DNA from 4 places in the Ralstonia sp. VS2407 genome. Region 3 is predicted to be linked to each of the others. Evidence: predicted binding sites of a transcription regulator. Region 3 holds the regulator's gene; each other region holds the start of a gene.
What was found. Region 3 encodes FNR, which switches genes on or off when oxygen is low (the NO sensors DNR and NnrR bind a similar motif). Its sites were predicted from a motif close to TTGATNNNNATCAA; they were not measured.
Positions count from the first base shown of each region.

Region 1: a site for FNR is predicted at 1,502-1,515, ahead of ACU8YE_RS19525 (ribonucleoside triphosphate reductase). Genes of this name have one in related genera too.
Region 2: a site for FNR is predicted at 2,065-2,078, ahead of adhP (alcohol dehydrogenase AdhP). Genes of this name have one in related genera too.
Region 4: a site for FNR is predicted at 1,983-1,996, ahead of ACU8YE_RS18160 (OmpW/AlkL family protein). Genes of this name have one in related genera too.

Region 1 covers NZ_JBRFVG010000013.1:37,607-41,057, forward strand. Annotated here, with positions in the region: gene ACU8YE_RS19525 (ribonucleoside triphosphate reductase) at 1-1,416, opposite strand, end outside; gene ACU8YE_RS19530 (DHCW motif cupin fold protein) at 1,553-1,894, opposite strand; gene ACU8YE_RS19535 (cation:dicarboxylate symporter family transporter) at 2,267-3,451, shown strand, end outside.
Region 2 covers NZ_JBRFVG010000012.1:42,028-45,478, reverse strand. Annotated here, with positions in the region: gene ACU8YE_RS18805 (indolepyruvate ferredoxin oxidoreductase family protein) at 1-469, shown strand, start outside; gene sbcB (exodeoxyribonuclease I) at 548-1,987, opposite strand; gene adhP (alcohol dehydrogenase AdhP) at 2,136-3,158, shown strand; gene ACU8YE_RS18790 (NAD(P)-dependent oxidoreductase) at 3,218-3,451, shown strand, end outside.
Region 3 covers NZ_JBRFVG010000001.1:621,825-625,275, reverse strand. Annotated here, with positions in the region: gene ACU8YE_RS02955 (sulfite exporter TauE/SafE family protein) at 66-809, opposite strand; gene fnr (fumarate/nitrate reduction transcriptional regulator Fnr) at 987-1,715, shown strand; gene ACU8YE_RS02945 (hypothetical protein) at 1,737-1,991, opposite strand; gene ACU8YE_RS02940 (FixH family protein) at 1,988-2,215, opposite strand; gene ccoG (cytochrome c oxidase accessory protein CcoG) at 2,242-3,451, opposite strand, start outside.
Region 4 covers NZ_JBRFVG010000011.1:95,880-99,330, forward strand. Annotated here, with positions in the region: gene ACU8YE_RS18150 (glutamate synthase-related protein) at 1-829, opposite strand, end outside; gene ACU8YE_RS18155 (transposase) at 1,091-1,816, opposite strand; gene ACU8YE_RS18160 (OmpW/AlkL family protein) at 2,067-2,741, shown strand; gene ACU8YE_RS18165 (deoxyguanosinetriphosphate triphosphohydrolase) at 2,961-3,451, opposite strand, start outside.

The DNA of each region.
Region 1 (3,451 bases), on a different contig from region 3:
GCGCAGCGTGCCCAGGTAGCGCCGCGTGTACGGATACAGCCCCTGGTCGATCAACCGCTGGACGAACTTGCGTTTGACTTCCAGCACGTCGCGGCCGAGTGCGAGCAGCATATCGAGCCGCGCCAGCAGCGCCGCCTCATCGCCCGCGTAGAGGTGTCCCAATCGCGCGCAGTTCACCGTCACCACCCCGATGGAGCCGGTCTGCTCGGCCGACCCAAACAATCCGTTGCCGCGCTTGAGCAGCTCGCGCAGGTCAAGCTGCAAGCGGCAGCACATCGAGCGCACCATGTGCGGCTCCAGATCGGAATTCAGGAAGTTCTGGAAGTAGGGCAGCCCGTAGCGTGCCGTCATCTCGAACAGCAGCGTGGTGTTGGGGTGCTCCCAGTCGAAGTCTGGCGTGATGTTGTAGGTCGGAATCGGAAAAGTGAACGCGCGGTCCTTTGCATCGCCGGCCATCATGACCTCGATGTACGCGCGGTTGATCATGTCCATCTCGGGCTGGAGGTCGCCGTAGGTGAAGGGCATCTCTTCGCCGCCGATGTACGGAACCTGCTCGCGCAGGTCCGCCGGGCACGTCCAGTCGAACGTGAGGTTGGTGAACGGCGTCTGCGTGCCCCAGCGGCTGGGCACGTTCAGGTTGTAGATCAGCTCCTGCATGGACTGCTTGACCGCCGCATACGACATCGCGTCGCGGCGGATGAACGGCGCCATGTACGTATCGAACGAACTGAACGCCTGCGCGCCGGCCCATTCGTTCTGCAGCGTGCCGAGAAAGTTGACGATCTGCCCGATCGCTGCGGACATATGCCGCGGCGGCGTCGCCTCCACCTTGCCCGGCACGCCGTTGAATCCCTCCGTCAGCAACTGCCGTAACGACCACCCTGCGCAGTAGCCCGACAGCATGTCGAGATCGTGGATGTGGAGGTCGCCCTCGCGATGCGCTGCGCCCGCCTCTGGGCTGTAGACATGCGAAAGCCAGTAGTTGGCCGTGACCTTGCCCGCCACGTTCAGGATCAGGCCGCCCAGGCTGTACCCCTGATTGGCGTTGGCATTGACCCGCCAGTCGCGCTGCTCAAGGTATTCGTCCATCGTGCTCTCGACATCGACCAGCGTGTGCTTGAGCGAACGCAGCCGGGCGTGCTGCTCGCGGTAGACGATGTAGGCACGCGCGGTGCGCCAATAGCCGGCGTCGACCAGCACCTCTTCCACGCAGTTCTGGATGATTTCGATACCGGGGCTGGGGAGCGAGGCGAGATGCTCGAGCACGCCCGTGGTCAGGCGCTGCGCTTCGACGGTGTCGAATTCGCCGGTGGCCTGTCCGGCTGCCGCGATGGCTTGGCGGATCTTTTGCGCGTCAAACGGGGCCAATGAACCGTCGCGCTTGGTGACTTGCCTGGTGACCTGTGTGCCCGTCATGAGGTACTCCATCTAGTGGTATGGAGTCAGACTAGCACTACATATTGTGGTCGGTGAGCCCTAAAGACCTTGATTTTTAAATCGCTTGACCCCGGTCAACCGGGGCCATTTGCGACGCAGAATGGTCGTGTCGCTGTCAGTCGACGATGAACAGCCTGGCGCCGTTCTTGGTGTAGGACTGATGGGCTTCAGCGTCGTCGCCCACCTGATAGCTCATGCCCGGCGTGAGGGTGAACTTGCGGCCGTCTTCCAGCGTGGTTTCCAATTCGCCATCCAGGCAGAACAGGATGTGGCCCTTCTTGCACCAATGGTCAGCCAAGTAGCCGGGGGTGTACTCGACCATGCGTACACGGATGCGGTTTGACTCGTCCCCGAAGTAACGGGTGCGCCAGATCGCCATGCCGGTCTCGCCGGTGTGCTCGGTAGGTTCAACGGCGGACCAGTCGGTCGTGCCAAAGGCGAAGGGCGCCATTTTCATCGCGGGACTCCGGGTGGGTGACGTAAGCCCATGATGGTATCAGCGGCTTACGTGGTCCACGCGTCGCATTTCATGTGCTTGAAGCGGCGCTTGTTGGTACGCCGTGACGGCATTGCGTGCGGCTCAATAATCCGCTTCTGAGGGGGCTAGTTCCACTGCCAGTGCGGCATCGCAGCAAGGTGTCAACGGCGCCATATCAATGTATGCAGAAATTGCATGGTGCCATGCAACATCGACATAACGATCGCCATGCGCTTCTCTAATATCGTCGCTTTTTACAAAGCGTGACGAAGTTGGGCCAGCCCTTGGCCTCATGAGATCCGCGTCTGTCGCGCGCCGTCCCTCCGGCCACGATATTCCTTGGAGAAAGTCTTGAACACCAAACGTCTGACCTCCCATATCGGGCTGGCAATGCTGCTGGGCATTGCCGTCGGCTGGGGTTGCCACGAATATGCCAAGGACGCTGCGGCGGCCAAGGACATCGCTTCGTACTTCAGCATCATCACCGACATCTTCCTGCGCATGATCAAGATGATCATTGCACCGCTGGTGTTCTCGACCCTGGTGACGGGCCTGGCGAGCATGAGCGGCGGCCGCTCGGTGGGCCGCGTGGGCCTGCGCGCGATGATCTGGTTTGTGTGCGCGTCGGCCACGTCGCTTGCGCTTGGCATGCTGCTGGTCAACTTCTTCCAGCCGGGTGTGCACATGAACCTCGCGCTGCCGGATGTGTCGGCCACGTCGGGCCTGAAGACCGGTGACTTCACCCTCAAGGCCTTCATCACGCACGTGTTCCCGCGCAGCATCGTGGAGGCCATGGCCACCAACGAGATCCTGCAGATCCTGGTGTTCTCGCTGTTCTTCGGCGCCGCGCTGTCGACGATGAAGAACCCGATGGACAGCGTGATCGGCCGTGGCCTGGAAGAGCTGACCAAGCTGATGTTCCGCATTACCGACTACGTGATGCGCTTCGCCCCACTGGGCGTGTTTGCTGCCATGGCCGCTGCCATCACGGTGGAAGGCGTGGGCGTACTGTGGACCTACGGCAAGCTGATCGGCGAGTTCTACCTGGGCCTTGCGCTGCTGTGGGCGATCCTGTTCTTTGTCGGCTACCTGCTGCTGGGCCGTTCGCTGGGCCGTCTGCTGGGGCTGATTCGTGAGCCGACGCTGCTGGCGTTCGCCACGGCGAGCAGCGAATCCGCTTACCCGAAGACGATCGAGGCGCTTGACCGATTTGGCGTGCCCAAGCGCATTTCGAGCTTCGTGCTGCCGCTGGGTTACTCGTTCAACCTCGATGGCTCGATGATGTACCAGGCGTTTGCGGTGCTGTTCATCGCGCAGGCCTACAACATCGAGATGGGCTTCACGCAGCAACTGACGCTGCTGCTGGTCCTGATGCTCACGAGCAAGGGCATGGCCGGTGTGGCGCGTGCCTCGCTGGTGGTGGTGGCAGCCACGCTGCCGATGTTCCATCTGCCCGAAGCCGGTCTGCTGCTGATCATCGGCATCGACCAGTTCTTCGACATGGGCCGCACGGCCACCAACGTGATCGGCAACAGC
Region 2 (3,451 bases), on a different contig from region 3:
CGCCCGCCTGTACACCGACCCGGCGTTCCTCGACAAGCTGCGTGCGCAGTTCGAAGGCGAACCCGGCCGCGACTACCAGCTCAACTTCTGGCTCGCGCCGCCCATGATCGCCAAGCGTGACGAGAAGGGCCACCTGGTCAAGCAGCGCTTCGGCCCGAGCACGATGGGCATCTTCAAGGTGCTCGCCAAGCTCAAGGGCCTGCGCGGCACGGCGTTCGACCTCTTCGGCAAGACCGAAGAACGCCGCACCGAGCGCGCGCTGATCGGCGAATACCGCGCGCTGGTCGATGAACTGGTGAAGAGCCTGACCGCGCAGAAGCTGGCGCAGGCCGTGGAACTGGCCCGCCTGCCGGAGGACATCCGCGGCTTCGGCCATGTGAAGGAGGCCAACCTGGCGGCGGCGCGCATTCGCTGGAACAAGCTGCTGACGCAGTGGCGGGATCCGGCGGCGGCACAGCGGGCAGCCTGATCGGCGCCAAGCATTCAGCATCACCATGAAAAAAACGGAGGCTTCGGCCTCCGTTTTTCTTGATGTGCGCTGGCTTCGTCAGCCCGGCACGATCTGCTGCGCGTAGTCGTACAGATCCTGCAGGATGGTCTGCGCACGCGTGTCGCCGTTCTCCGCCGCTTCCGCGCCCAGGTGTTGAAGCCGTTCGCCGAAAATTTCGAACGTCATATAGCCGTCACGGCCCTCAAACAGGCGCTCGGCGCGCAACTGCTCCCACTGCTCGTATTCCTCTTCGTTCAGCGTGTCGGGAAAGTTGCGTGCGCGGTAATGGAACAGCAATTCAGGCAGACGCGCGTCGGCAAACTCTGCATGCAGACGCGCGAGCTGTTCGCCGCTGAGCGTGCGCAGCTCGTTGAGCAGGCGGCGATCGTCGTTGCCGACGAATCCGCCGTAGAGGTTCTGGTCGACGTCTTCGATCGGCTCCAGTTCGCGGGCGTATACCTGACGCCACGTTTCGCGCATGTCGGGCGCGCCCTGCGCGATGGCGGCATGGCGTTCGATCGTGGCGAAGTCGATGCCCCAGCGTTCTGCCTGCGCGGGCTGCAACGTCTTCATGTTGCTGATAACGATGGGCGACTTGTTGATGTGGATCGACTTGATCGGCAGTCGCGTGGTGCCTTCGGCCAGATCGGCTGTGCGCGTGAACATGCGCTCGCGGATCGTCGCCACATCCATGTGGAACAGCTCGGACGGGTCGAACGCCAGGTCCCACACGATCAGTTCGTTCTTGTTGGTCGGATGCCCACCTAGCGGCCACACCACGGCCATGCAACCGCGCTCGACGCCGTACATGCCGGAGATGTGCAGCAGCGGCCGCGGCGCATCGCCAATCTCGGCCACCACGCGGTCTTTCTTGCGCAGCGCCAGGCAGAAATCGAACAGGCGCGGCTGCGCGTTGCGAATCAGGCGCGCCAGCGCGATCGTCGCGCGCACGTCGGACACCGCATCGTGCGCCGCCTCGTGCACCAAGCCATTGGCCTTGGACAGATGCTCCAGCTTGAAGCTCGGCCTGCCGTCTTCATGCGTGGGCCATTGGATGCCTTCCGGGCGCAGCGCCCACGTGGTGCGCACCACGTCCAGCAGATCCCAGCGCCCGCATTCGTTCTGCCACTCGCGTGCGTACGGGTCGATCAGGTTGCGCCAGAACAGGTGGCGCGTCACCTCGTCATCAAAACGGATGGTGTTGTAGCCGACGCCGATGGTGCCGGGCGTGCCGAGTTCGCGCTCGATCGCCTGCGCGAAACGGTATTCCGGAATGCCTTGCCGGGCGCACTGCTGCGGCGTGATGCCGGTGATGAGGCATGACACCGGATCGGGCAGCCAGTCGTTGGAGGGCTGGCAGAACAGTTCGACCGGCTCGCCGATCTCGTTGAGTTCGGCATCGGTGCGGATGCCGGCAAACTGCGCGGGGCGATCACGGCGCGGCACGGCGCCGAACGTTTCGTAGTCGTGCCAGAGAAAGGTGGAAGTGACAGGCAAGGCAGCAGCTCGCTCGAAAACACTGAAGATGCCGGCATGTTAACAGTGTTGCCCATCCCGCACGCCCTCCTCGGCGGTTGACTCACATCAACCCACCCCCGCCAAGCGTCGACCAGACTGGTATCTCCCCCCAACCAGGAGATGTCTCATGGCCCAGTCGATGAAAGCCGCGGTAGTCCATGCGTTTGGCGAACCCTTGCGCATTGAGGAAGTGCCGGTTCCCACACCTGGGCGCGGGCAGATTCTTGTCAAGATCGCGGCCTCGGGCGTCTGTCATACGGACCTGCACGCCGCCGATGGCGACTGGCCCGTCAAGCCAAGCCTGCCGTTCATCCCCGGGCACGAAGGGGTGGGTTATGTGGCGGCCGTCGGCGAAGGCGTGACCGCCGTCAAGGAAGGCGACCGCGTGGGCGTGCCCTGGCTCTACACCGCCTGCGGCCACTGCGAGCACTGCCTGAGCGGCTGGGAAACCCTCTGCCACGAGCAGCAGAACACCGGCTACTCCGTCAACGGCGGCTATGCCGAATACGTACTGGCTGACCCGAACTACGTCGGCCACCTGCCCGCGCAGGTCGGCTTCGAAGAGATCGCACCAATCCTCTGCGCGGGGGTGACCGTCTACAAAGGCATCCGCATGACCGATACGCGGGCCGGCCAGTGGATCGCCATTTCCGGCATTGGCGGCCTGGGCCACGTGGCGGTGCAATATGCGATTGCGATGGGCCTGCACGTGGTGGCCGTCGACGTGGCGCCAGAGAAACTTGCGCTCGCGCGCGAGCTGGGCGCCAAGCTGGTCGTCGATGCCTCCCAGCAAGACCCGGCGGCCGTGATTCAGAAAGAGATCGGCGGTGTGCACGGCGTGCTGGTGACGGCGGTGTCGCGCAGTGCCTTTGCGCAAGCGCTGGGCATGGTGCGGCGCGGCGGGACGATCTCGCTCAATGGGCTGCCGCCGGGCGATTTTCCGCTGCCGATCTTCTCCACGGTGCTCAACGGCATCACAGTGCGTGGTTCGATTGTCGGCACGCGGCGTGATCTGCAAGAGTCCCTGGAGTTTGCCGCTGAGGGGTTGGTGCGCGCACACATTCACCGCGACAAGCTCGACAACATCAACCAGGTGTTCGCCGACCTAAAGGCCGGCAAGGTGGATGGCCGCATCGTCCTGACGCTCTGAGTGCCGCCACCCGGCGGTGCGAGTAAGCTGCAGGCATCACGTCCGCCTGCCCCACCGCCATGCGCATCCTCTTTTTCAGCAGCCACCGTTACGACGAAGACAGCTTCCGCGCCTCACTCGCGCGCGGCGGTCATAGCTTCGACCTCGTTTTCCAGCGCGCGCACCTTGAAGCGCAAACGGCGCCCCTCGCAGCGGGCTTTGAAGCGGTGTGCCCGTTCGTGAATGATTGCCTCGATGCGGAGGTGCTCGAAGCGCTGGCAGCGGGGGGTACGCGGCTGATCGCGCTGCGCTCG
Region 3 (3,451 bases):
GCAACCGGGAAGATGTCCTAGCCTTCCATCATGGGACGATTGGCAATTTTCGGCTGCCTGAGCGCCTACAGCACCAGACAGAATCCGTGTGCGTTAAGCATCTCTGGCAACCAGATTGCGTGAGACAGCCCCCAGACCCCAAACCCGGCGATGGCGATGCCGGCCGCGCCCCGCGCCCATCGCTGGCGCGACAGCCCGCGCAGCCACCCAGCCAGACCAGACATCATCAGCAGGTTGGGCAACGTACCGGCACCAAAGGCGAGCATGACCACGGCGCCGGAGGCGGCGTTGCCTGCCAACAACGCCACAGCCAATGCGCCGTAGACCATGCCACACGGCACCAGCCCCCAGGCCATACCCGTGAGATAGCGGCGCAGCAGCGGCGGCTGACGCTGCAGCCTACCGCCCAGCGTGGCAGCCCCTCGAGACAGGCCACCTGCCACGCGGCCAAGCAAGCGCTCAAGCCACACACTCCGCCACGCATCTCCAGCGGAACGCACAAGCAGTAAAACCCCATAGGCGACCAGCAATGCGCTAGCGAAAGCAAACAAGCCGCGTTGAATCGGCAGCCATTGCTGGCGCCAGACGGTCGCGCCCATCGCACCCATGATTGCGCCCAGCAACGCATAGGTGGACAGCCGGCCGGCATGCATGACGACCTGTTCAAACCAGAGCCGGCGACGGGACACGATCCGCACCGCCACAGCGCCACGTTCGGCCGCGAGTGCGATACCGCTGCACATCGCCAGACAATGCACACCGCCGAGCAATGCAATCAGGAAAACGCTCAGAAGCGCCGCGGCACTCATCTTTCTGACGCTCTTTTGATATGGACCAAGGTTTTCGTTTTACTGTTGCGAACTAAGCCTAATTGACGCGTTTTGCCCCATCGGAAATGTCCGAGGACAAGAAGGTCGCCGTTATAATAAGCTGGCGCTGTACAACAAGAATTACTCATTTCACTTTCCCGAAATTCGCCCCCGCCCGTGCTCACTCGAATCGCACTTACCGACCAAGCCTCGCGTTGCTCCACCTGTGTACTCGGGCAAATCTGCCTGCCGGTGGGAATGAACTCGGACGACGTGCGCAAGATGGACGATTTGGTCGGCGAGCGCATCCGCATTAAGAAGGGGCAATCGCTCTATTCTTTGGGTGAGCCGCTGGAGGCGGTGTACGGCATTCGTTTCGGCACGCTCAAAACCCATCTGACGCTTGAAGACGGCCGGCATCAGATCACGGGTTTCCACCTGCCGGGTGAGATCGTCGGGCTTGATGGTATTGGCGATATGCGCCACGTGTCGGACGCCACCGCGCTTGAAGATACCGAAGTCTGCGTGGTGCGCTACGACGAGTTGCAGCACCTTTCGCGCCGGCTGCCTTCGCTGCAGCATCAGTTCCTGCGCATCATGAGCAAGGAGATTTCGCAGGATCATCTGATGCTGCTCACGCTGGGCTCCATGCGTGCGGAGGAGCGTCTCGCAGCCTTCCTGCTCAACCTGTCGAAGCGTTCGGCCCAGCGCGGATATTCGTCGACCGAGTTTGTCCTGCGCATGAGCCGCGAAGAACTCGGCAGCTATCTTGGCCTGAAACTCGAAACGGTCAGCCGCCTGTTCTCGCGCTTTGCCGAAGCAGGTCTCATCCAGATCCGCCAACGCCACGTCAAGCTGATCGACCTGGCCGGCCTGCGCCAGGTCATGAGCGGTCAGGCGGCCTAAGCTGCCGTCCATGGCGCCCGCTCAGACCAGCGGGTGCTCATGCGCTTCCAGCTTGCCAATGCCAGGCGACACATAGAGCGTCAGCGCGCTCGACAATCCGCACAACAACCAGAACACAAAGAACGACACGGTGTAGACCGCCTGGGCCGACACCGTGATCTGTTCGCCGAAAAAGCGCAGGTCGGCGGGGTCTACCACCGCGAAGACCACCAGCTCAGCCAGGGCGGCCGACAGAAATGCCGGCCACAGAATCCACATCAGCAGTCGACGCTTCATCGGGCCTCCGTGTGAATGGCATGCACCGGTGCGCCAGCCATCTTTTCGACGACCAAACCGCGCCGTACGACGTTGTCGTGAATGACAGCATCGGGATGCGACATTGCCAGCCAGATGGTCACGCCACAGCCGACCATGGCGACGAAAGGCCCTGCCATCAGCAGCCACGGCCAAGGCTCGCGCCACCACGGACGGGCCTGTGCGGAAGATTGCGTTGCGTGCATCGTTGCCTCCTGTTGGGGATGCCGCATCAGCGCGGCACGATGAAGCTCGACGGTTCGCGCAGTACAAGGCTGTCGCTACCGCTGTCTGCATGGATGACGAAACGGATCTTGTGCGAGCCGGGGGCGGCATCGTCAGCCGGCCGGCGCACGCGCACTGGCAGCAGCCGGTTAGCCGCCGGCGGGAGCTCCAGTGTGGTGGACTCGCCCTGACCGCCCTGCACGTCCAGTTCCGGCATGCCCTCTGCGGCGATGGTCACGCGCATGGGGTGCTCGGACGCGTTCATCAGTTGCAGGCGATAAACGTTCTCGATCTTGCCGCCGTCCACTTCACGCGCCAGTGCGCCACGATCACGTATGACGTCAACCTTGAGCGGCTGCCGCATGGCCAACGCCACGATGAACCCCGTGACGAGCACCAGCATGATCCCCGTATAGATCAGCACGCGCGGGCGCAGCAGATGTCGCCGGGCTTCCTTCGGGCTGAGCCGATCAAGCATCGCGCGTTCCGACGTGTACCGGATCAGACCCCGCGGGTAGCGCATCTTGTCCATGACCTGGTCACAGGCGTCAATGCAAGCACCGCAACCGATGCATTCGTATTGCAGCCCTTGGCGGATATCGATGCCGGTGGGGCACACCTGCACGCAGATGCTGCAGTCGACGCAAGCACCCAGACCCTGAGCTTCGAAATCGGCGTTGCGCGAGCGGCTGCCGCGCGGCTCGCCGCGCTGCGTGTCATACGTCACGACGTAGGTATCAGGATCGACCATCACGCTCTGGAAACGAGCGTAGGGACACATGTAGCGGCAGACTTGCTCGCGCATGAAACCAGCGTTGCCCCACGTCGCAAATGCGTAGAACAGCATCCAGAATGTCTGCCAGGGGCCGAGAGACAGCGTCCAGGTCTCCATGCCCAGATCGCGGATCGGCGTGAAGAAACCGACGAAGGTGAAGCCCGTCCAGAGCGCAATGAGGATCCAGGCCGAATGCTTTGCGGCCTTCAGGCGGAATTTGCGCAGGCTCCAACGCTCACCGTCGAGGCGGATGCGCGCGAAGCGATCTCCTTCGATATGCCGCTCGATCCACATGAAAATCTCGGTGTAGACCGTCTGCGGACAGGCATAGCCGCAAAAGAGGCGCCCCGCCACCGCCGTAAATAGAAACAGCGCCAGCGCCGACAGCACCAGCAGCAACGTCAGATAGATGACATCCTGCGGCCACAACACGAGCCCAAAA
Region 4 (3,451 bases), on a different contig from region 3:
TACGCGCGTTGATCCAGTTGACGTTGCCCTTGACGGTGTTGATTTCGCCGTTGTGCGCAACCATGCGGTATGGGTGCGCCAGTTCCCATGCGGGGAACGTGTTGGTCGAAAAACGCTGGTGCACCAGCGCCAGCGCCGACACCGTGCGCGGGTCTGCCAGGTCCTGGTAGTAGCGGCCGACCTGTTCGCACAGCAGCAGGCCCTTGTAGACGATCGTGCGCGCCGACATCGACGGCACGAAGTATTCCTTGCCGTGCTTGAGCTTGAGCGCCTGGATGGCGTGGCTGGCGGTCTTGCGGATCACGTACAGCTTCCGCTCCAGCGCATCGGTGGTCATGATGTCGCGGCCGCGCCCGATGAAGATCTGGCGGATCACCGGCTCGGTCTTCTGCACCGTGGGCGACATCGGCATGGTCTTGTCGACCGGGACATCGCGCCAGCCCAGCACGACCTGGCCTTCCAGACGCACGGTGCGCTCAAGTTCTTGTTCGCAGGCCAGGCGCGACGCGTGTTCCTTCGGCAGGAAGATCATGCCGACGCCGTATTCGCCCGCCGGCGGCAGGTTGATGCCCTGCTTCGCCATCTCTTCGCGGAAGAACTGGTCGGGAATCTGCAGCAGGATGCCCGCGCCGTCGCCCATCAGCGGATCGGCACCGACGGCGCCCCGGTGGTCGAGGTTGTGCAGGATGCGCAAGCCTTGCTGGACGATCTCGTGGCTCTTCTTGCCCTTGATGTGAGCGACAAAGCCGACGCCGCAAGCGTCATGTTCATTGGTCGGGTCGTACAGACCCTGGGCCGACGGTGCGGCGGGGAAGGAATGTTGTTCCACGGCGATCTTCCGAGGTTGTGGGTACTGCGCACCGTGGAAGGCCCTCGCGATCGTGCGGATGCGGTGGCAGACAGGCAATGGCGCGCCGCACCATGAATGCGGGGTGGAACGAATATAAAAGAGCAGCCTGTAACAGGCAAAAGTTTTTAAATGGGGTCGGAGTAAATTAATAAATGCACGACAACAGTGCGGGTTTATTATTGGGGACAGATTAAATTCGTCCGCATCGAAGCACCTGGGCACGACGGCGCCGCCACCTCGCTATTCGGTACGCACGCCGCCCTCCACGACCGCCTCTGCGGGTGGGCGAGGCGGTCGCCCTTTGGGCAATGGGGCAACGCGGCGGCCTCCGGCGCGCGCCAGTGTTGCGAGAAACGCCTCGCTGCCAAGCGGCCAACCGCTGTGCACATGCTGGCGAATCTGCGCCAGCTGATCTGAGCCCAAACCTTCATGCCACAACGTTCGATAGCGAGATTGGCGCTCGAAAGGCGTATTACCAAGCCGCCAATAGCAATAGTGGTCACTCACCCACGGGATGGATTGGATGCCCACATGGTGCCGATACGTGCTCCATCGGTCGTCTTCCGGCGTGCTAACGAGACCCGCGCGCACGGCGTTGGACTCCACATACAGCAGCATCGGCAACACCCATTCGGCCGGGTCCAGCACGGTCGAGCGGAAACGCCCTTCCCACAGCGTTCCGCTGCGATCGGCCGCGGCGTTGAAGTACCGCGTATAGCGCCGCCCGACCGCCTGCAGCGTGCGCGAAAGGCTGTCCGCCACCTTGGGCGTTCCCACCAGGTGGACGTGATTCGGCATCAGTGAGAAGCCATGGACGGCAAAGTCGTGCTCGCGCGCGGCCATGCGCAACGTATCGAGATAAAACGCGTAGTCGTCGTCACCGCGAAAAACGACCTGGCGATTGTTGCCGCGCTGCAACACGTGCACAGGGACATCGGTGGGACTGAGGCGAGGCAGGCGGGCCATGGAAAAGACAGTGCGGCGAAAAGCGCCATCGTAGCGTGAAGCCGGCGAACCTGTCCCCAATTTTCGGTGGGCAAACGCTTGCATCCCGACTGTCGTCGAGGGGCGACGGCAGAGTTTGCGTGCCGTCAAATTGGCGGCCGTACGCGTCATCGACGACGGGGTGAACTTGATCCCGAGCAAATCGGCCAAGCGACTTCCCCGCGAGACTGGCTCCCATCACATCACGAGACGACACGAGAGGGAGCGATTCATGGCTTTTCACCGCCTAGCCACCGTAGCTGTTGCCGCCGGAATGCTTGCCGCCGGATTCAGCCAGACCGCCTTTGCGCAGAGCACGGATTTGGCGCCGGCCACCGGCAACTGGATGGTGCGTCTGCGCGCCGTCAACCTGACAGCCGCCAACAAATCCGACGCGGTGCCCGCACTAGCCATTCCGGCTGATGCCATTCAGATCAACAACAAGGTCCTGCCTGAGCTGGACATCTCGTACTTCTTTACGCCGCACCTCGCGGCCGAGCTGATCCTGACTTACCCGCAACAACAGGACGTCACGGTCATGCAAAGCGCGCTGGGCGGCCCGACCAAGATCGGCAGCTTCCGCCACTTGCCCCCCATCCTGACGATGCAATACCACTTCACGCCCGAGTCGCGCTTCAAGCCGTACGTGGGTGCGGGCGTCAACTACACGCGCATCTCGAATGTGAATCTGCAGGTGCCGGGCGTTGGCTCGCTGGACCTCAGCAAGAACAGCTTCGGCCCCGCGCTGCAGGCCGGCTTCGACTATCGCCTGACCGAACGCCTCTACTTCAACGTCGACCTGAAGAAGACCTGGATCAGCGCCGACGTGAAGATGGCCGGCCAGACCATCAGCAAGGTCAAGGTTGACCCATGGCTGCTGGGCGTCGGCCTGGGTTATCGCTTTTAAGGGAGGACGATCAGCGAACTGACACTGTCCTGATCGACTTTTACCGACGTGCCGCAGGGGCCGTCGACGGCGGGGGCGCTCGTCGGCGGTGGTTGGCGCGTTCGGCCCGGCATGCGTTGGGGCGGCCGGGCATTTTTTTTGGGCGTTTGCTTTTGACCTGGTTTCAGATCGCTTGGGAGCCAGGCGATCGGATAGCGGCTCGACCGTTACTGCCGTTAGTCAAACCGCATCCACGGCAAAGATGCGGCGGTGCTCCTTGATGGCGTAGCGATCCGTCATGCCAGCGATGTAATGCGCAATCCAGCGCGGCTGCTCTTCGGGGGTGGCTTTCGCTTGGTACTGCGGCGGCAGCAGGCGCGGGTCGTCCATGAAGACGCGGAACAGATCGTCGATGATGCGGCGCGCCTTCGCGGCCATGCGCATCACGAGGTAATGCCGATACAGGTTGTCGAACAGGAAGCGCTTGAGCGCGCGCGCCTCTTCGCGCATCGGATCTGAGAACGCGACGAGCGCTGGCGCGGCGCGCACATCGTCGATACATCGCGGCGCAACGTCGGCAATGCCGGCACGCGTGGTGCCGATCAGATCGACGATCAGCGCGTTGATGATGCGGCGAATGGTTTCGTTGATCAGGCGCCGGCCGCTGACATTCGGGAACGCGGCCTCGGCTTCGCGCCGGTGAATGGCCCACAGCGGCACGCCTTCGAGTT